2 regions of the Oceanisphaera avium genome follow, and region 1 is predicted to be linked to the other one. Evidence: predicted binding sites of a transcription regulator. Region 1 holds the regulator's gene; the other holds the start of a gene.

The links. The regulator MetJ, encoded in region 1, represses methionine synthesis genes. The targets are predictions, from matches to a motif close to AGANNTCTAGANNTCT.
Region 2: a site for MetJ is predicted at 8,222-8,237, ahead of CBP12_RS05535 (DUF1852 domain-containing protein). Genes of this name have one in related genera too.

Annotation. Positions count from the first base shown of each region.
Region 1 covers NZ_CP021376.1:2,433,392-2,444,625, reverse strand. The annotation lists gene CBP12_RS11195 (DUF1513 domain-containing protein) at 1-719, shown strand, start outside; gene CBP12_RS11190 (GlsB/YeaQ/YmgE family stress response membrane protein) at 805-1,071, shown strand; gene CBP12_RS11185 (NUDIX hydrolase) at 1,152-1,577, shown strand; gene CBP12_RS11180 (aspartate ammonia-lyase) at 2,071-3,501, shown strand; gene metL (bifunctional aspartate kinase/homoserine dehydrogenase II) at 3,747-6,188, opposite strand; gene metB (cystathionine gamma-synthase) at 6,191-7,348, opposite strand; gene metJ (met regulon transcriptional regulator MetJ) at 7,532-7,864, shown strand; gene cysQ (3'(2'),5'-bisphosphate nucleotidase CysQ) at 7,946-8,776, opposite strand; gene CBP12_RS11155 (nucleoside deaminase) at 9,196-9,654, shown strand; gene CBP12_RS11150 (glycosyltransferase family 2 protein) at 9,943-10,848, shown strand; gene nudE (ADP compounds hydrolase NudE) at 11,034-11,234, opposite strand, start outside.
Region 2 covers NZ_CP021376.1:1,210,446-1,221,679, reverse strand. The annotation lists gene CBP12_RS05560 (hypothetical protein) at 1-2,570, opposite strand, end outside; gene CBP12_RS05555 (RNA polymerase sigma factor) at 3,076-3,618, shown strand; gene CBP12_RS05550 (TonB-dependent siderophore receptor) at 3,817-6,045, shown strand; gene CBP12_RS05545 (HAD family hydrolase) at 6,366-6,983, shown strand; gene CBP12_RS05540 (LysR family transcriptional regulator) at 7,076-7,960, shown strand; gene CBP12_RS05535 (DUF1852 domain-containing protein) at 8,275-9,315, shown strand; gene CBP12_RS05530 (methionine synthase) at 9,358-10,395, shown strand; gene CBP12_RS05525 (polysaccharide pyruvyl transferase family protein) at 10,452-11,234, opposite strand, start outside.

The DNA.
Region 1 (11,234 bases):
GCCAAACGCTTTATACCACCGAGGGCGAGCGCCATACCAGCCAAGGCATCATTGGCGTGTATGCCTTAAGGGCTAACCGCCTTACCAAGATCAATGAATTTACCGGCTTTGGGATCGGTCCTCATGAAATTCGTTTATTGCCCAACGGTAACTTAGTGGTGGGCGTTGGCGGCGTGCACACCCTAGGTCGAGAGCCGCTTAACCTGAAGACAATGGCCCCCAGTCTGACTTATTTAAGCGCCAAAGATGGCCAAATTTTAAGCCAAGTCGGCTTAAGCGATCATAAACTGTCAATTCGCCACTTAGCCGTAACCGCCGACGGTGAAGTCTTTACCGGCCAGCAGTATCGGGGCGAGCCCCAAGACTATCCGCCGTTAATCGTGCGCCATAAGCTTGGCGAAAATGAGTTAACGCCTCTTGGCGGCACGCCGCTGCAGTGGGCGCGTTTTAATCACTACATCGCCAGCATAGCCGTCACTGATACTTTAATTGCCGCCACTTCACCACCTGGCAACTGTTATGGGCTATGGCACAGAGACAGCGGCGAGCTGATCCGTATCTCGCCGCTGCCCGATGCCTCGGGAGCCGCCGCCACGGCCGGCCAAATTTGGCTAAGTAGCGGCCAAGGGGGCATTAGCCAATTAGACATCAACGGTCGTGAGCAGCGCTTTTATTCTCCTTATCAATGGGATAATCACTGGGCACTGATTGACGCTTAAGCCACTAACAGTAAAACTAGCCGCCGATGGCTGTGCGCTTTCTTTTAGCTGGGCGCTATGTCTTATTTATCGCAGGAGTTTGTTAATGGATATTTTAAGTTGGATTTTCTTTGGTCTGATTGCCGGCTTTATCGCTAAGTTTTTAATGCCGGGCCGAGATGGCGGCGGCTTGATCATGACCATTTTATTGGGTGTAGCCGGCTCCTTTGTGGGCGGCTGGATTGGTAAAGAATTTGGTATTGGTCGTGAGTTTGGTTTTGGTACCGTGAGTGGTTTTAATGTGGCCAGCTTTTTCACCGCAGTAGTAGGCGCGCTAATCTTATTGTTTCTCTATCGCTTGGTGAAAAAATAGCGCTCGTCTCCTATGCTAGCGACTCGTTCTACACTGCGCTAAGGTAGCACCTTACTTTTACTTAATTTGCAGGAGCAAAGATGGCATCTTTAGTACAACCTAACCCCCAGCCTAAAGTAGGAGTGATTGCCATCGTCTGGCAGCAAGAGCAGGTGTTACTGGTTAAGCGTAAGTTTGCCCCGCATGCGGGTCATTGGGGTTTTCCAGGTGGCAAGTTGGAATGGGGCGAAACCATGAGCCAAGGTGCGGCGCGCGAATTATTAGAAGAAACGGCAGTACAGGCAAAGATGGATCACCCGTTTGCGTGTTTTGATGTCTTAGAAAACGCAAAAGACGGTCAATTAGCTCATCATTATGTGATGGTAGCGGTACGGGGCGAGTATATTAGTGGTCAGGCCCAAGCGGCCGATGACGCCGAAGCGGTAGGTTGGTTTTCACTTGACTCCCTACCAAGTCCTTTATGCCCCGATTTAGTCGAAATTTTACAACGAGCACGACACGCATAATTTATTGCCCTTAACGACCGCAGCGACTGACTAGGAATTCAGTTTTGGCGGTTATTTTTTTCTGTTTTTTCAGATGCTTTGTCTAAAATATGCCCGCCTCTTGGCTCTGGCTTTCTCATGTATAGAGCCTCTTCCCTTAATTACCCATCTTTAAAAAAAAGCGCTAATGCGGTGATTTACTAACAATAAATACTAGAAAATCGGTAATTATTTCGCTATCTTTACCCGCACTCGATGTTGTCTCGACCGCTGTTAGGTCGTTGCACCTGCTAGAAACTCGACTAGTTAGGAATATTAATACCTCACTAATTGTGTGAATAGCTATGCGAAAAAAGTGCACATTTAGGGTTTCTTCCGCTCGCTCGGCCTCCTCTTTATGATCAGAGCCGTTGCCTTCCCATCAAACGGATGCCAATGGCGTCGTTTGTCGAGCGTGTCCTACAGATAGCGCGCTTTATCGCTATTTTTACTCACTTAACCTCTAAAGGGCCTTATGAATATCGAAACCGCTACAGAGCAACAATCAACTCAGATCAAAACACGTATCGAACATGACTTACTTGGCGATCAAGCTGTACCCGCTCACGCCTTATATGGCATTCAAACCCAGCGTGCCAAGCAAAACTTCGATATTACCGGCATGCCCATTAGCCATTTTCCTGAGCTAGTCAAAGGCTTAGCCATGGTGAAAGCAGCGGCCGCCCGTGCTAACCACAGTCACGGTTTATTAACCGATGACAAAAACAATGCCATCCAAGCAGCCTGTGCTGAGCTAATTAATGGTGAGCACCATGAAGAGTTTATCGTAGACCTTATTCAAGGCGGCGCCGGTACTTCTACTAATATGAATGCCAATGAAGTTATCGCTAACATTGGCCTAAAAAAATTAGGCTTTGAGTATGGTCAGTATGCTCACTTACATCCTAATAACGATATTAACCGCTCGCAGTCTACTAACGACGTTTATCCTACCTCTGCGCGCCTGGCTATCGTGTTTGCCGCTCAAGAGCTGATGGTCACGGTAGCTAACTTAAAAGAAAGCTTAGCGGCTAAAGGTCAAGAATTTGCCGACATCTTAAAGATGGGTCGGACCCAGATGCAAGATGCGGTACCGATGACCTTAGGCCAAGAGTTTGATGCCTTTGCTGCCGACTTAGCCGCAGAAAACGCCAGCATAGATGAAGCTTGCTTGCAGTTATGTGAAGTGAATTTAGGCGGCACCGCTATCGGTACCGGCATTAATGCGCCAGCGGGCTATGCTTGCTTAGCAGTCAAAGAGCTGGCTGATATTAGTGGCTTGCCCGTGCGCTTGGCACCTAACCTCATTGCCGCCAGCTCTGATATGGGCGCCTTTGTTACCTTCTCTGGCACGCTAAAGCGTTTAGCCGTTAAGCTATCAAAGCTAAGCAATGACTTGCGCTTATTATCTAGCGGCCCGCGTACCGGTTTTGCTGAGATTAATCTGCCCGCCATGCAGCCTGGCTCTTCTATTATGCCCGGTAAAGTTAATCCCGTTATTCCAGAAGCCATGAACCAAACTGCGTTTCAGGTAATGGGTACGGATATGACCATTACCATGGCCGCCGAAGCCGCGCAGTTGCAGCTTAATGCCATGGAGCCATTGATCATTTATAACCTGTTGAATAACTGTCGTATCTTAAGCAAGTCTATTCATATGTTGGATGAGCTGTGCATTCGCGGCATTACCGCTAACGAAGAGCGCTGTACTTTCCATGTAGAAAACAGCATCGGTATCGTCACCGCCTTAGTGCCACACATCGGCTACGATAACGCCAGTCGCATCGCCGGCCAAGCGCTATTAAGCGGCTTAGGTGTGGCAGAATTAGTACTTAAAGAAGAGCTGTTAACTGAAGAACAATTGGCAGAAATCTTATCACCCCGAGCCATGATCCACTGTGGCTGAGATACCTGCGAAGTAGGAAGAGTGAGGAGGAAGGTGTGGCGTGAAGCGTGAAGCGTGAAGCGTGAAGCGTGAAGCGTGAAGCGTGAAGCGTGAAAAAGCTTAAAGAAACTCCTTCCTCCGCACCAATAAAAAAGGCTCCTATCTAGGAGCCTTTTTTATTGGTGCGGAGCGAATGGGTAAAACGTGGGGAGTAAAAGCTAATAAAATCAGGCTTTGGCTCTTCACTCTTCCCGCCTCACAGTCTTTTAAAGACTGGCCAGCAATTGCCATAAATCTGCTTGCATAGCACCTGCAGTCACTGCGCGCCCCGCTCCTGGCCCTTGAATCACTAACGGGTTTTGTCGGTAATGAGTGGTCTCTATGGCATAAATATTATCGCCAGGGCGCACATGGGCAAAGGCATGATCGCTAGCCACAGTGGCTAACCCTACCTCGGCCTCTCCTAGCGTCGTGTTAAAGCGAGCAATGTGGCGCAATTTAGCGCCGGCCTGTTGCGCCTTAAGCAACTGCTCTGCCATGGGCGCATCTAATTCACTTAAACGCTCAAAAAAGGTGTCTTTATCAATGGCCATCAATGACTCGGGTACCAAGTTTTGCACTCTTACTTCATCGGGGTCTAAATCAAAGCCCGCCTCGCGCGCCAAAATCACTAGCTTGCGCTGTACATCTTGACCGTTGAGATCTTCTCTAGGGTCGGGTTCGGTTAAACCTTGCTGCCAAGCTTGTAATACCAGCTCAGAAAAAGGCTGACTGCCATCAAAGTGTTGAAACAGCCAACTTAAGGTGCCGGAGAAAATGCCACTGATCTCACGCACGGCTTCGCCCGAATGCTGCAACTGCTTTATGCTGCTTTGTACTGGCAAGCCGGCTCCCACAGTTGCATTACCTAAAAATTGTACATCATGTTCAATTAAGCTTTGCTTAAGCGGCACATACTGATTTTGCGGCGCGGCGCCGGCTAGTTTGTTAGCTACGATTAAATGGATGCGCTGTGCAACCAATGCCGGATAATAGCGCACCAGCTCAGCAGAGGCGGTAAAGTCCAGCGCCACTAATTGATCAAAGCCGTGCTCAGCAATCTCTTCTAACCAGTTAGGCCATTGCACAGGCTCTGGCTGAAAATCATGTAATACTTGCTCAGCACTTAAGCCTTCGCTAGAGAGCACGCCTCCTTGAGAGTTAAAAGCACCAAACAAGGTTAATTGTACATTAAGCTGCTGCTCAAGATGGGCTTGCTGAGCTTGGTATAGCTTAAGCCACGCTTGGCCTATATTACCGCGGCCAAACAGAATTAAGCCAATGCGTTTAGGGCGGCTAAAAAGGCTATTATGCAAGCGCTGTAATAAGGGCTCTAACACCATTTTTCGCACCACACTCACTAGGCTTAAGCCATTTTTAGCGGGCTGAATAAACTCCAGCGGTTGCTCATTGAGTGCATGATAAAAATGCAAACACTGCTCAGGCTGGGAAGTCACTCCTTTACCGACCAAGGCCACCAGTGAAAAGCCTTCTCGTTGTTGTAAGTCTTCGAAGCCACCGGCAGGTTGGTGATCGCGCAATAAGGAAAAAGCTTGTTGCGCTTGCTCTGGGGTATAAGCAATTTGCCATAGTTTACGCTCAGGGCGGCGTTTACAGGCTAAGGGCACTAACTCACGGTGGGTTAACCATTGCGTTAGCGCATTGACGCGCTCTTGGTAGCGATCTGAAATACTCATTTCAATCAGTACGGTATCGTCCACTGAAGTCACGATACGGGCGCCAGGATCGCGAGGATCGTGGCGCAAAATACGGGTTTGGCCATCGCCTGGATGATAACTGCTGCGCAGTAATAATTGTTGGCGACTCTCTACTACCGGGCCAAGAGTACGATGGTGTAATACTGATGAACCGAGTCGGGCTAGCTCAGAGGCTTCGGCCAACGATAACCGAGATAACAATTGCGCCTCTGATACCCGCCGCGGATCAGCACTAAACACCCCCGCCACATCACTCCAAATAGTGGTGTGCGAGCTATCTGCTAAAGCGCCTAGTAAAGTGGCGCTAAAATCTGAGCCATTACGCCCTAATAAACGGGTACGCCCTTGCTCGTCACTGGCAATAAAGCCGGTCACCACTAACCGCTGCTCTGGGTAGCGCGCTAATAGCTCGGTTAATAACTGGCGAGAGCGGTCATCGTCTACTTGTACGGGTGAGCCAGATACTCGTAAAAAATCGCGAGCATCAATGGCTACGGCAGGTAAATCTTGGCTACACAAGAGGGCACTTAATAAGCGCGACGACCATAGTTCGCCAAATGCCTGAATAAAATTACGCTGATGTTCATCAAGTCGTTGGCTTTCTAAGACATAAGCGATGGTATTAATATCTGCATCCAAGGCCGCTTGTAAGGGGTGCCCAAGAGGCTCGGCTAGCGTACTGGTTATTAGCGCTTGCTGATAACTGTAAATACCTTCTAGCGTAGTGGCGGCGGCACTGTCTCCACTATCAAATAAATTTAATAGCTCAATTAAGCGATTGGTGGTCTTGCCCGAAGCCGAGACCACTATCAGAGCATCGGCGGGTGCTTCGCTGCGAATAATATCAGCCACCCGCTGAAACCCAGGCGCGTCGCTTAAGCTACTGCCACCAAATTTATGCACGCCCCGTTGCTGAGCAGGCAGCCCTTCTTGGCTTGGATGCAAAGTCATTATTAGTTGAGTACCTTAAATCCGTTTTCTAAGTCGGCAATGAGGTCTTGAGCATCTTCAATGCCTACCGATAACCGTAGCAGTTGATTACTAATGCCGGCCGTTAACCGATCAGCTTCTGGCATAGCTGCATGGGTCATGGTGGCGGGATGGGCAATTAAGCTTTCTACACCGCCTAAAGACTCCGCCAAACAAAACAGCTGCAGCTCGCCTAAAAAGGCGCGCATGCCTGCCTCATCGACATTTAACTCAAAGCTCAGCATAGCGCCAAAGCCTTTTTGTTGGCGCGCAGCCACCTCATGACCCGGGCTGTCGGGTAAGCTTGGATGATAAATAGCTTTTACTTCGGAGCGAGTCTGCAAATACGCTAAGATAGCATCAGCGTTTTCACAGTGTTGGCGCATTCTTACGCCCAAAGTACGTAAGCCTCGTAGCGTCTGATAGTTATCAAAGGCCGGACCCGTTACGCCTAAGCAATTAGCCCACCAGCGCAGCTCTTCGGCCAGCTCAGCGTCGGCGGCGATTACAGCCCCACCTAAGGCATCAGAATGGCCATTAATATACTTAGTGGTGGAGTGCACCACTAAATCGGCACCAAGCGTTAACGGCTGCTGTAAAATGGGCGATAAAAAGGTGTTATCTACCACGCTCATGGCACCCACTTCCCTAGCGGCGCTACACAAGGCGGCAATATCGACGACCCGCAGCAAGGGGTTAGAAGGCGTTTCAATCCACAGCATCTTGGGCTTTTTTGCCATGGCGGCGGCCATAGCGGCGGCATCGGTTTGATCTACGTATTCCACTTTAAAGTGGCCTTTTTTAGCAAAGGCATTAAATATTCTATGGGTGCCACCATAGCAGTCGTGCGGGGCAATTAATAAATCATCGCTGTTAAGCTGCGAGGTAATAATCAGGTTAATAGTACCAGTGCCATTAGCCGTTACTGCGCCACCGGCGCCTTTTTCCAATTTAGTGAGCGCATCAATTAAAGTTTGGCGAGTAGGATTGCCCGAGCGGGCATAATCAAAACGGCGCTGTTTACCAAAATTTTCAAAGGAAAAGGTGCTGGTTAAATAGATGGGGGGCACGACGGCACCGTGCTGAGAATCCGTGTCAATGCCGGTACGAACCGCATGAGTTTGAGTCTGATAATCTGGCATTTATTCTCCTTTGCCCCGAGGCGGCTTAATTATAAAAGTCACTATTGCTTTCGCGCACAGTAACCCAGCGCAAGCGAGACGTCAAGCCACCTAGACGGCCAGGTGTTTAAGCTGTTGGATTGCCAATATAATGTGTAAGAGTTACAATCTTGCTCGAATTTTTAACCTTGATGCGGGTAGATAATGAAAACTGATTGGAACGGCGACTATATCAGCCCTTATGCCGAGCACGGCAAAAAAAATGAACAAGTAAAAAAGATTACCGTGTCTATCCCTCTCAAGGTATTAAAGATACTAACCGATGAGCGCACCCGTCGACAGGTTAATAACTTGCGTCATGCCACGAATAGCGAATTATTGTGTGAAGCTTTTCTGCATGCCTATACCGGACAACCGTTGCCTGATGACGAAGACTTGCGCAAAGACGTGCCTGATCAAATCCCTGCCAGAGCGCGCGATATTATGGCAAAACTTGGCATTGAAATTGAAGACTTCGAAAGCGACGAACAACTATAGCCGCACTAAAAAAACCGCAGACTACTAATTTTCGTCTGCGGTTTTTTATATTTGTTATTTAGGCCGCTAAGTAGCTAATACCTAATAGTCGCCATTACCTTCTGGCCTAATGAGAATTTGTGACCACCTTAGCTCAGGATCCCCAAGCGTAATAAAATTGGGATTAATTAAAGTGTGGCGCAAATTATAAGTTAAAGGCTGCAGGTACAAATCGCGAATACGCCCACCTGCTTCTTCCACTATGCATTGTGTCGCTCCGGTATCCCACTCACCCGTAGGGCCAATACGCATATAAATATCCGCCCCGCCTTCTGCCACTAGGCAAGACTTTAAAGAGCTGGAGCCAAGCGGTACTAACTGGTAATTAATCTCATCCGTTAAACGGGCGCGTACCCAATCAACATTTTGGCGTCTACTTACCGTAATGCGCAGTGTCTCTAATGACTGGCGACTATCGTAATGGCTGGCAAAGATACGTTGCACCTGCCCCTGACTTTCTTTGAATGCACCTTGGCCACGCACCGCGTAATACAGCAAGTCATTAACAGGACCAAATACCACGCCCAACACCGGCTCACCCTCTGCCATTAACGCAATCATGGTAGAAAAATCGCCACTTCCAGCAATAAACTCTTGAGTTCCATCCAGCGGATCCACTAGCCAGTAATAAGGCCAGCTTTTACGCTCTGCTAGCGAGACTTCACTGCCTTCTTCCGATAGTACCGGCACATCGGCAATATCGCGCAGCGCCTGTTGTAAAAACTCATGAGCGGCTAAGTCGGCATCTGTTACCGGACTATTATCATCTTTATTAAGCGCTTTATAATCACCACTATTATAAAGCGATAAAATCAAGGCACCCGACTGGCGAGCAGCAGCAATAACACTGGGCAACAAGGCAGAAACATCCATATTTACTCCTTTTTATCGAGCCACATTTGCAGCCAACACCCACACCGTGAGATACATCTTATCCACACTCGAAGTTGATTTAATAAAATAACTCACACCTCACAAAAAGCTAAGGTTCATCTTTTTAGCAAAGCACTGCGCTTTAAAAACTTAACAACCTGCAAGCTACTTTACTGTAATCGCAGTTTGCCAGAAAGCACTAGCTAAAAATATAAGTGAGCCGGCATAACCGATTGCTGCTCACATTTAATACGATTAAAGAGTCATTTTGTCTGTGATTTCCTGTTGTGGCTGCGATTAGCTATGATCACCGAGTTTTAGCGAGGCCTTAGCTTGCCAAAGAGGATGACTAACCACTAAATTAAGAGCCAGCCTAAAGGCACCTCTAACACAGGCATAACAATATAAAGGAGCAACAAATGAATGATAAAAGTTTAATACAACGTGCCGTGGACTTGGCATGCGAGAGCGTGGCACAAGGCGGAGAGCCCTTTGGCGCAATTTTAGTCCAAGACGGAAAAGTATTAGCCGAAGCCATGAACCAGGCCCATGTGGATCACGACCCCACCGCTCATGCAGAAATTCAGGCACTGCGTATCGCTAGCCGTGAACACGCTCGCTTCACTCATCCGGGTAGCATAATGTACGCCAGTGGAAAGCCTTGCCCTATGTGTATGGCAGCCATGGTTAATGCCGGTGTAGAGCGGGTAGTATTTTGCGCCGATGATGAAATTGGCGGGCCCTTTGGTTATTCCACTGAACAAGGCTACGCTCGTATGCAGCAGTCCTTTGGCCAACAGGGTGCCAAGGTTGAGCACTTACCCATAGACGAACAGAGTAAACCTTTCACTCTTTACGCTGAAAAAAATCCCGCCTAATATTTTGGCAGGCTCAGAGAAAGTAAAAGAGCCTGCTATTAATTGTTAATAAAATACTAAATCTATTTATTATTTAAGCTTTGACTTGGAATTTTATTTGAGCACTGTATGATATTCCAGCTTTACAAGATTACGTATCTTTTTTTCCGCAAATGAGTTTTTAATAACTTGCTGCTCGGGTGACCAATCTTATTATTGGCATACCTACACGTCTGCCTGCTGTTATATAACTACTGAGAATGTGAACTTTAAGATTCAATTGTTAACTTTTACTTGGATATATTATATATGAAACCGTTTGTTATTGTTGCTACAAAAGGCAGAGCAAAAGAAACCAAAGTATTATTAGATTATTTGTTGAATCAAAGTCTTATGCCGCACTATGTAGTGGTTGTCGGTAGCGAACAGAGTGATATCGAAGGTTTAGAAACTCATCCTTTTATAGAGCAAAAAAAAGGCGAGCTGGTTATATCTAACGCGGGGTTATGTATTCAACGAAATGCAGGTATTGAGACCTTGCTAACTACTCAGCCTGAATTAGCCGTAGAGCAAGATTGGTTCGTCACATTTTTTGATGATGATTTCCGACCCGCCCAGAACTGGATAGCTGAGGCACAAAAATACTTTACTGAGAATACTGACGTGGTCGGTATTACAGGTTTAGTTTTAGCGGATGGAGTTCATCTTGAATTCGGTATTCCTGAGGAAGAGGCTCAGAACTACTTAACGAGTCAGTCAGCAGATACCCATGAGAAACCAAGCGCTGTGCAGGGCTTATATGGCTGCAATATGGCGTATGCAGGTAAGATAATGCAACTGCAAAGATTCGATGAAAACTTACCCATGTATTCTTGGCAAGAAGATTACGACTTTGCCCACCGAGCACTTAAGTATGGTGTCTTACGAAAAGTGTCCGCTACTAAAGGTGTGCATTTAGGTACCAGCAATGGCCGTACTAGCGGAGTTCGTTTTGGCTACTCGCAAATTGCCAACCCGCTTTATTTAATCAAAAAAGGCAGCATGCCTTGGCCGGCTGCGGTTAAGCTAATGAGCAAAAACGTGGCGAGCAACTCGTCTAAGACATTACGAGGCGTGCGAATTAAAGATTACTCCGGTCGCTTAAAAGGCAATGCACGCGCCATTTCCGATTTGATTAGAGGTAAGCTTAATCCGCTTAATGTACTTAACCTTTAATCTTAGCTAAAAAATAGAGAACGCATTAGTCTATGGCGCTCTCTTTTATTATTTATAGAATAATAATGTAATTCAATTAACTACGGTTGTTTAATGGTTGTTGCTTTATATATTTAACCACTTAAAAAATATAACAATTTAAAGCTATTGCTCTATTTATGAATACCATTTTTAATCTTAGTTAATTACTTTGCATTGCTACTGTTAAGCCAGTTTTGTAATAAATATAAGCCACAAATACTGCGCGCCTCGCTAAAATCGGGGTGCGCTAATAAATCATACAATTTGTCTAGGCGCCATGGCACCACTTCTAGTGGCTCAGGCTCATCGCCTGCTCGCCATTCTGGGTATAAGTCTTGCGCCAATAATATATCCATACGGCTACC
Region 2 (11,234 bases), 1.2 Mb from region 1:
ACCCGCTCCACGATACGGTAGCCCAAGTCCTGAGCGTAACGTCGTAAAAAATGGTGGCTAAAATTACCGTTTTTGGTGTGGCTAAAACCACTGGTCGCACTCAAACCTATCACTTTATTATGGGTGCCAGTGAGCAGGCGCAGCAGCATGGCTTCGGGCAGCTCTTTCACCAGATCCATTTTAAAAGCCAACATTATGGTGCGTTCAGCGCCTCTGTTGACATAATTAAGTTCGGCCATGGGGCTCATGGTGAACACCGTTTTGGGCTGCAGGTAAGTGAAGAAATGATCGATGATGAGATTTTTATCTGTGGTGCGATCAAAGACGTGGCGCACTTCACTGGCCACGGTATTAGCGGCATCAATAAACTCGGCGAGCGGGGTATTTTGGCTACTAGAGTCGTGCTGGCCGCCATTTTTTATCCAACGCTTAAAGTTGGCATTCGTGATTTGCGCACTGGCGGCCAACATGGCCGACACCAGCTGAAACAGGTCATGTAACGTGGGGTTGGTATCATAAATATCGCCTTCAAGCTCGTAATATAACTCGATACGGGTGATGTCTCCTTCGGTGTGACGCAGGCGAATACGCTTCAAACTTGCTTCATTGACATACATCTTGGCGTTAAAGCTGAATACATTGTGGGTGAGTGAAATAATGCGTTCGGCGGCATTACTATTTACTTCAAAGGCCCCGAGTTGATCTCTAAACATGCCTAGCATGGAGCCAAGCGTAGTGTCGGGTGACAGCTCACACTTGCTAGCTAGTAATTCACGAATCGTCGTAATAAAGGTGATTTGTTGTTGCTGAAGATCGTTGGGCACTTGCTGAGGGCAAGTGTCGCGCTCAAGGTTGAGCACAGCATGATAGATGCGACCTACCACAGAAAATACGTGCGCTAGGTTGTTGTCTTTTTTTACTAATGCCACATGGCAACTTTTTTCTAGGCGAGCATAGGCTTCATGCAGCTCGTCGATAACCACGGTAAAACGAATATTGTGCTGGCGAAACGGACACTTGGTGTTGAGTTGAAAGTGCTCATTGCGCAGATAGTCGACCTGCACCTCATGAGACTCACCGGCTAGCGTGTTGATCTGAGGATCTTCGGGCTTTACTTTGCCGCCAATCAGCAAGTCGAAGCTGACTGACTCAAAGCGCAGTCCCTTGCCACGCTTGTGTGGCGTGAGACGATAAGTAGAGGTATCGAATTTATTGGTGGTCATGAGTAGCACGGCGGGGCGATATCGACATACTTCAAAGGGCAGTACCTGCTTGATTATCTCTAAATAAATATCGTATACGCCTAACGGAGATGTGGCTTTGGCTTTCTTACTCATAGGTTGTGCTTGGTGTTGGCGCTTGCGTCGTGTTGCCATGGCAAGACGAATATATTCTTGGACTGATGTGGCAGGCCCATTTGCTTCAAACAGTTTTTTACAGGCCGTTAAAATAATATTGCGCAACGCGTGCTGACGATTTTTTAATTGTTCTTTAAGCATGTCTTGTTCGTGCAGAGCGTCAGTGGTGGCAAATTTTTTCTGGTTTTCAATTTGTGCTGTGCAGTAGTCAATTTGGTTGACCAACTCACTGAGTTGCCGCAGCTCTGTTTTTAGATAAGTACTCGTTTTTCCGTGCTGATACCACTGCTTATAACGGTCACGATTGGTTAAGCCTGAGGCCCAGTCGATAAAGTCCAGATCGGCAGTATCTTTGCGCGACAGTACACAAATGAACTCGCCGCCTGCGGCAATAATCTGTTCTTTTTGGCGCATATCGAGATCGATTTGTGACTTTTGCGGCGACATAAACAATAGGTTACTGAATTTTCCTTCAAGAATGAGCTCATCTGCCGGTCGCGTTTTAGCGTGCTGGGTGAGGTAGTCTACGTAGCCTTGGATCACGCCGTAGCTTTTACCAAATCCGGTGCCGTCTGCGCTAAATATCACCTCAGCGCCATCACGGTCATATACTTGATACAGTTTTGCTGCGCGAGCGCGACAAGCGTTAATATCCGCGACCAGTTTGGCGGCGGGGGTTTGCTGGTTCAGTTGTTCACTAAAGTCTGCTTGATGGTGATTCATAACTTGGCACCGTGCTAATTGCCGATAAGGAGTAATACAGAGCTGGTTATTTTCAATTAAAATCTTTTCAACCTGCATTGGGTTTAGGTCAAAGAGTGTGGCTATGTCCCTAAGCGTGTCGAACAGTGGCTGCTCGGGGTTGCTAGTAGCAAAGGCCTGTTGTACTTGCGCTACAGTGTCGGGGTGCAAAGGTTTTTGTAAAGTAGGCAAAGTAACGCGGTAATTATAAAGAGCCATATCGTCTTGCAGCAGGCACTTAAAACTTTGTTGAGCGGCATTACCGTTAGGCCGACCGACGAAGGCTAAAATTTTCGCCTCTTTAAGGCGATAAAGCAGTGCGGCTATGTCTCTGTGGGGCGAGTTAAAAGCGGTGTGGAGCATTTGGCTAAAGGCGCTCTGCACATGCAACCGATTCTGTTTTGATAGGGCAGTAAAATGCTGGCGCACTAATAGCAGCAGTTGAATATCTTCATCAATCGTCCATCTCACTGTGGTTTCTCATACACGAAGGAATGGCTCAACTGTATGAAGTATATACAAGGCATTCAATTGAATTTATTCAGGCCTGCTACCGCCATTAAGTGTTATTTTCTTTTTCTGCCACATAGTTCAATAGTCCCCCCAGCGCACATTCGAAGTATTTGCACTGTGCATTGAAGGTGTCTGTGTTAATGACATTCCCTAGAGTGTTGGCCATTTGCGTCAGTGGCGCTGCTGCAACTCGTTTTTTCGCTAAGCTAAAATAGAGAAAGACGCCGTTTTACATGAGCTTTAGAATATTTATGTATACGCTAATTTTAAGCAGCGTTGCTTAAAATTTAGAGTGTTTTATCTGTAATCTTTGCTAGCTAAATTCAACCTCCCTTCAAAGCTAATAAATCCTCTTTCTAAGAATATTCATATTCTTTAATAAGTCTTGAATTAATAATGCAAATCGTTATCATTCTAGCCTGTGTTTATCTGTTACTCACTTTCTATGTTCTTTATCTAAACTATGGGCCTGACTATCCACTCACATACTGCGCTTATACAAAGTTATCTGGATTGCCAGAGGGAACTCACGCATTTTTTAGTGCGTCGTACCGGTTCCTTTAGCTTGACGGGTGACTTAGTACATGATCTTTATCTAAAGCTTTGTCATTTGCGAGAGCCGGTCATAATCACTAACCAGCGCGCTTATTTGTTTAGCATGGCGGCCAATTTGGCTACTGATCACGCCAGAGTAGAAAACCGTCGTCGACAAATTTTAGAAGAAGAAGGGGGCTTGATGTGGACGCAAAACTGCGAGCGGGGTCCTGAGCATGAAGCGTTCATTAATGCGGAATTGCATTTTGTGATAGCGGCGCTGGCTACGCTCAGTGAACGCACCCGAAAGGTGCTGTATCTCAGTTGCTATGAAGGAAAATACCAAGCGGATATTGCGGCTGAGCTTGGCATTAGTATTAGTACGGTATTTAACGACTTAAAGCGTTCAACGGCCGCGATAGCGCAAGCTAAAAAGCACTTTGCGGGTGAAGCGCTAGAGCCTGCTTGTTAGTTAGCTTGCAAGTAATAAAACCCGCAAACCTGCTCAATCTTTTAATTAATTCCCTTAAATATATAAAAAATATACTGATTATGCGCTGCTCACTCGTCTTATCAGTGGCGGCTTGTAAACGGTTATTATTCTCATAAAGTTACACCGCCTTTCATATACACGCTAAGCGAGAGCTTATATTTTTAAGGGTAGTTAAACATGGCCACTGTGCTTAAGGGCGCTTGCCCCTTGCCTTACACTTGTAAAACATATCTTGCCACTATTATCACCTCTTTGCTGCTGGGCTTACCCTCCGCCTTGGCACAAGAAGTAGCCGACTCCGATGCGGATGTCACGCCAGAAGGAGAATGGCGACTAGCGCCAGTGATGGTGAGTGCTGCTGCTATTAAAGATGGCACCACTGAGGGCACCGGTAGCTTTACCGCAGATAACACCAATGCCGCCACCGGCATGGATCTTTCTTTGCGCGAAACTCCGCAATCCGTCACCGTTATTACTCGCGAGCGCCTTGATCAAGAAGGCATTAGCTCATTAGGTGAGGCGGTGGCAAGAGCGCCAGGCATTACCTTTAGAGGGGCGGGCTCGGCACTGGGTAGTTATGCGGGCATTTCTTCTCGAGGTTATTCGGTAAATAGCCTGATGCTAGATGGTCTGCCTTTGCCTACGGCAGGCGTGGCCGGCTACAGTGCTTCGCAAGGCTTAGGCACCCTTAATACCGACCTATATGATGCGGTTACCGTGGTGCGGGGTGCCACCGGTTTAATGACGGGGGCGGGCAATCCGTCAGCGACTATTTCACTCACACGCAAACGACCCACTCATGATTTTCAGGCCTCGGTGTCGCAAACGTTAGGGACGTGGGATCTGTCGCGTACTGTGGGTGATATTGCTGGGCCATTAAATAGCGATGGCACCTTTCGTGGGCGAATAGTGGGGGTAAAAGAAATAGGAGATAGCTGGAAGCAAGGCTATAACTACGAAAAAGCGGTGTTGTATGGCGTAGTAGAAGCGGATGTTACTGAGCAGACGGTGGCGAGAGTAGCGCTTGAATATGGCGAAAACCAAGCAGATGGGGGCGCTGGGCCTTATACCGGTTATGCACTGGCAGATAAAGATGGCAAGTTAACGCCTTTTGGCCGTGGGGATAATTCCATGGCGGATTGGAGTGGTTTTGAGGACAGTCGCCTTGGGCTTAGCGCCGCGCTCGATCATCATCTTAATGATGACTGGAAAATGAGTGTTTCCTATAACCATAATACTATCGAGACTAAGCAGCGTTTTGGCTTGGCGTCTTATATCCCCGATGCCAATGGGGAAGCCGATATTCATTTGCGTAGTTATCGTATTGATAACACTGTGGATTCGGTGGGCGCTAAACTCGATGGCAGCTTTGCACTACTTGGCCGAGAGCACGACTTGTCTGTGGGGCTTAATGGTTCTTGGACCGATGATTACACCAAAGATTTTTACCGCGACCGTAATGGCTTTAAGGTCAATGTTTATGACTGGAATAGACACTTCCCTGAGCCAGACTGGGAGTCGCTTTATGGCTTTGGCAGCCGTAATAAAATTGAAGAAAATGGTGCCTATGTTGCTACTCGCCTAAGCGCGACTGACGACTTATCGCTGCTGTTGGGTGCTCGTTGGAGTAATTGGCGCACGCGGGCGCTGGATGAAAATGGTAATGAAAAGGAAAAGCGAGAAGAAAAAGGCGTGATCACGCCCTATGTAGGGCTGGTTTATGATGTAACGCCCAATATTTCTGCTTATGCCAGCTACACCACTATTTTTAATCCGCAGTCTCGACGCGATGTTAACGATCAGCTGCTAGATCCTGAAGAAGGTATTAATCTGGAGACGGGCTTAAAAGGTGAGTGGTTTAATGGTCGCTTAAACGCCAGTGCTGCTGTGTTTGAGGTAGAAAAAGATAATTTGTCTGTTAAAGATGGTACTAACCAAACGCCCCAAGGCAACCAAGCGTATCGGGCTGAAGATCAGACCAAAGGCCGCGGCTGGGAGTTAGAAATTGCTGGTGAGCTCATGCCAGGCTGGCAGGTGCAGGGCGGCTATACCCGTATGCTCACCCAAGACAACGAAGGCGCGCGTTTAAACACCGATCAGGCTAAACATCAGGTTAAGCTGTTTACCAGTTATACACCCGAAAGCTTAAGCCAGCTCACCTTGGGTGGCGGCGTTAACTGGCAAAGTCATACTTATATGTCGGGGGCAAAAGATCTTTATCGCGATATTTATACCCAAGATAGCTACTGGGTGAGCAATCTCATGGCGCGCTATGAGTTTAATGAGCAATTAAGTCTTACTGCCAATGTGAATAATCTGTTCGACGAAGCTTATCGTATCGATCTTGATATTCACGACTACGGTGCACCGCGTAATGTGCAGGCAACCTTAAAATATCAGTTTTAAGTTGCACGCTTAAACCTAACGCTAACCTGTGATTGAGTACGCTCACTCCTTAACACGACCCGTCTCTTCTTAGCGATAACGAGCTGGCGCCAGCGTGATGGCCTCGGATCTCAGTAAGAGTCTGATTGTCAGTAGGCTGGTACACCTGAGCCGTTACCGTTTACTAAAAGCCCAGCTTAATGCTGGGCTTTATTATTAGTAGGGGGTTAATGGCTAAGGCATATACATAAGGTTTGCCAATGCGGCGCAGAATCCTTAATTAGACAAATTATGAATAAACTGTTTCACTTTGCGCCGCCTCTTTTACTATAGGAAAAGCCGTGATTACTCACCTTAGTGATTTAAACTTGAATGATATTCGGGGTGTGATCTTCGATCTGGATGGCACCTTAGCCCATTCTAATCCTGACTTTGTGGGCTTGCGCGCAGAGCTTGGCATGGCGCCAGGAGCCGATATTTTAGCGCATATTGAAAGTCTTAACGATGAAGGCGCGCGCACTCGTGCGGAAGCCTTGGTGCATGATTATGAAATTCGCAGCTCACAAGTGGCCACTTGGGTGGAGGGTGCGAAAGAGCTCATTGATTATTTGCGCTCCAAATCACTGCCGATGGCCATTTTAACGCGCAACATTCCCCAAGCGGCACAGATGACCATTAATAATTTAGGCATTGATATTGAGCTGGTATTAACTCGCCTCGATGCTAAACCTAAGCCCCACCCCGAGGGCATCGAAATTATTTGCCAGCAGTGGCAGCTAGCACCGAGCGATATTTTGTATATCGGGGATTATTTATTTGATTTACAAACCGCGCAAAATGCCGGTAGTCGCTGTGCGCTGTATTTCCCAGAAGCAGTGCCAGAATATGCTCACCAAGCCGATATGCTAGTGCAGTGCTACCACAGTTTTATTCAACGTTGGCAAATCTCGACTCGCTAATGTCTCTTTACTAACAATGAAAAATCGGTACTGATTTTGTTATAATGATGCACTTTTCTCATGAATATAATAGCTAACGATGGGAGTTGGGTATGCTAGAGCGTTTTCACCTTGAAGTGCTGGCGGCAATTAAGGAGCAGGGCACGCTCACTCAAGCTGCGGAGTCGCTAAATTTATCGCAGTCGGCGCTCAGTCACAGCATTAAGAAATTAGAGGGGCAAATTAACACGCCGGTGTGGCAAAAAGAGGGCAGGACGCTGCGCCTAACCAATGCCGGCGAGCAAATTTTAACGTTAGCTAATCGGGTGTTACCGCAGTTTAAACACACCGAGCATTTATTACGCCAAATTGCCGGCGGCGAAATGGGCTCCTTGCGCATCGGCATGGAATGTCATCCTTGCTATCAATGGCTGTTAAAAGTGATTGAGCCTTATCTGGTTAAATGGCCCGAGGTAGACGTTGATGTGAAACAGGAATTTCAGTTTGGGGGGCTGGGGGCGCTGCATAACTTCGAGATTGATATTTTGGTGACACCGGATCCGGTATTTTCCCCTAACATGACCTTTATTCCAGTATTTGACTATGAACATCGACTGGTGGTGGCCTCGTCACACCCCTTAGCCGCGCAAGACTCGGTGCAGCCAGCAGACTTAAATGAAGAAGTGCTGTTTAGCTATCCGGTAGATCCTGAGCGATTAGATATATTTAGCCAGTTTTTAAACCCCGCAAAATGCGCCGTTAAAAATCACAAAACCATAGAGACCACGGAAATTATGTTGCAGATGGTGGCAGCGGGGCGCGGCGTAACCGCCTTGCCCGGCTGGCTGGTGGATGAGTTTGCCAAAACCATGGCTATTAAAAGCCTGCGCTTTGGCGAGGAGGGCATTAGTAAGCAGATATTTTTAGGCATGCGCAAAGGTGAAGAGCAGATTAACTACTTAAGTGACTTCATCAATCAGGCGCAGCATACAAGCTAACGCCTGACGTTTTTGGGTAAGGGCTTATTTGCGATCGATACGCTATAGCTGGCGTGAGCATGCGTGTGACTGGCGCTTTCAAGGTTAAATTTGGCTAAAAAATCGGGGTGCGTTGCTAGGCATCGAGTCGTTGTAAACCGCTTGCTGCTTGGCTTTAGGGCACATTGGAAGTGAAGCATGAATTAATCTCATGTATTAATGAGATTAAATCACTTATGTTCATGCGATGCTCGCTGTATAACATACTCAGCTCTTAACTACAGGCATCTAGACTTCCAGACTACTTTTCTAGACCCGACTGCAGTTAATTATTAATGATGCAAAAACCTCACCATGCTGAGTTAGGTTTTATTGCCGGAAATGGGATACAGAACGCCATGAGTAACGACTTCAAATTTACTATTAATCGCATCGCTTTTGATGAAAATTATCAGCCACTCGATAGCACCCGTATTACCACCAACTTTGCTAACTTGGCCCGAGGTGAGCGTCGCGTAGAGAATTTGCGCAACACCTTAACGATGATTAATAATCGTTTTAATGCGTTAGCCGATTGGGATAACCCCACTGGCGATCGTTACTCACTGGAGCTGGATATTGTGTCCGTTAATATGGACATAGAAGGCAAGGGCGATACTTTTCCGACTATTGAAATATTACAAACCACTATCGTGGATAGCGTGACTAATAAGCGTATTCCGGGCATAGTGGGCAACAATTTCTCGTCTTATGTGCGCGATTATGACTTTAGTGCGCTGTTATTGGCGCATAATAAAGATAAGCCGACCTTTAGTATCCCCAATAATTTTGGTGATTTGCATGGCAAGCTGTTTCAGTGCTTTGTTAACTCCGACGCCTACCAAGAAAACTTTGCCAAACAACCGGTGATTTGCCTCAGTGTATCGGATAACAAAACCTATCAAAAAACGGCTAATCAGCACCCTATATTAGGGGTGGAGTATCAGCCTAATGAAACTTCGTTAACTGAGCAGTATTTCAAAAAGATGGGCTTAGATGTGCGCTACTTTATGCCGCCAAATTGTGTAGCACCGCTGGCTTTTTACTTCTTTGGTGATTTGCTAAATGATTACAGCAACCTTGAGTTAATTAGCACTATTAGTACCATGGAAACCTTCCAGCGAATTTATCGTCCAGAAATTTATAATGCGAACGCTGCAGCAGGAAATACCTATCAACCGAATTTGAAAAATTTAGATTTTTCTTCAACGCACATTGTTTATGACCGAGAAGAGCGTAGCAAGTTAGCAGTGAAGCAGGGCAAGTTTGCTGAAGAGCATTTCATTAAGCCTTATCAGGCTATTCTTGAGCAATGGTCTGCCAGCTACGTTTTCTAAATTTAGGCTATGTAATTAACAGCAATTTAAACGGAATTTATAATGAAAAAATTATTACCTACTTCAACCGCCGGCAGCTTGCCTAAACCTTCTTGGCTTGCCGAACCTGAAAAACTGTGGTCGCCGTGGAAGTTGCAAGAGCAAGAGCTTATTGACGGTAAAGAAGACGCGCTGCGTGTGTCTTTACAAGAGCAGCATAATGCGGGCATCGATATTGTAAGTGACGGTGAGCAAACCCGTCAGCATTTTGTGACCACCTTTATTGAGCACCTTAATGGTGTGGACTTTGAGAAACGCAAAACTGTTAAAATTCGTGATCGCTACGATGCCAGTGTGCCAACGGTTGTGGGGCCGGTGAGTCGTACTAAGCCAGTATTTGTAGAAGACGCTAAGTTCTTACGCCAGCAAACCGATCAGCCTATTAAATGGGCGCTACCTGGCCCCATGACCATGATCGATACTCTGTATGATGAGCATTATCAAAGCCGTGAACAGCTCGCTTGGGAGTTTGCCAAAATTCTTAACCAAGAGGCAAAAGACTTAGAAGCGGCGGGTGTGGATATTATTCAATTTGATGAGCCGGCGTTTAACGTCTTCTCAGATGACGTGAATGCCTGGGGCATTGCCACCCTAGAAAGAGCCATTGAAGGCTTAAAGTGTGAAGTAGCAGTGCATATTTGTTATGGCTATGGCATTAAAGCTAACACCGATTGGAAAAAGACTTTAGGCACCGAGTGGAGACAATATGAAGAAATCTTCCCTAAGCTGCAAAAGTCCAATATCGACATTATTTCTCTAGAGTGCCATAACTCTCATGTTCCTATTGAGTTGCTTGAATTATTACGCGGCAAGAAAGTGATGGTGGGAGCGATTGATGTGGCCAGTGAGCGCATTGAAACTCCAGAAGAAGTTGCCGACACCCTTCGTAAGACCCTTGAATTTGTGGATGCCGACAAGCTTTATCCCTGCACCAACTGTGGCATGGCGCCGCTTTCTCGCGATATTGCTCGCGGTAAGCTCAATGCCTTAAGTGCCGGTGCTGAGATCATTCGTAAAGAGTTATTAGCCAAAGAAAAATAAGTTATCTTTAAAGAGTCACGCTAGTAAGCCTCGCGTTATCGCGAGGCTTTTTTATTTTATAAGGTAGCGTTTTGCCAAGCATTAAATACATAGTTAATATTATTTTTTGCACTGGCTCTATATTGTTGGCGCTGATTTTGGTTATAGCCTTGCACCATGGCTTGCTCTGCTAAGTCTACAATGTGCTTAGCATCAAATTCTTCACAACTTAAAAAGCGCTCAGGATGACCAATTTCCTTACCAAACATCTTGAGTTTATCGTTCCAGACTAAGCCTATTGTGGGAATATTTAAGGAGTAAGAAATAATATTGGCATGCAAACGAGCGGCAATAACGCTCGAAAACTGCGCTAAGGTGTTGACTAACTCTTTGTCGTGCTGTGGCTCAATCACGCTCAATATGGGGCGGTTAAGCTTTTCTTTAATCAGCGCCAATAAGTCACTGTCCCCTGGGTAGCCATTAGTAAATAGTTGATAACTATGGCCTCTGCGTTCTACTTCGCTAATAATTTGCGCATACAGCTCGGCGCTTTGGGCAAAGCTGAAACTTTTTTCATAATCATCAAAAATATTTCCGCGCACTAAGCCAATGCCGAACACTTTGCCGCTTTGCGCTTGTATATCATACACTTCGTTTGCAAACACGGCCGAGTCTGCGACTTTGGCGAGATGTTTATCATTACCTTGGTTGATATAGCACTGAGTTAACGTATCAAAATCATCACGCGTGGTAATACTTTTTACTATCTCTTTATTAAGCGATGTTTTTAACAGCTGGCAGCGTGCGTCGCTACTACTATAGCCCTCGACGCCAGCGCCATTAATAACCAGTGGAATATC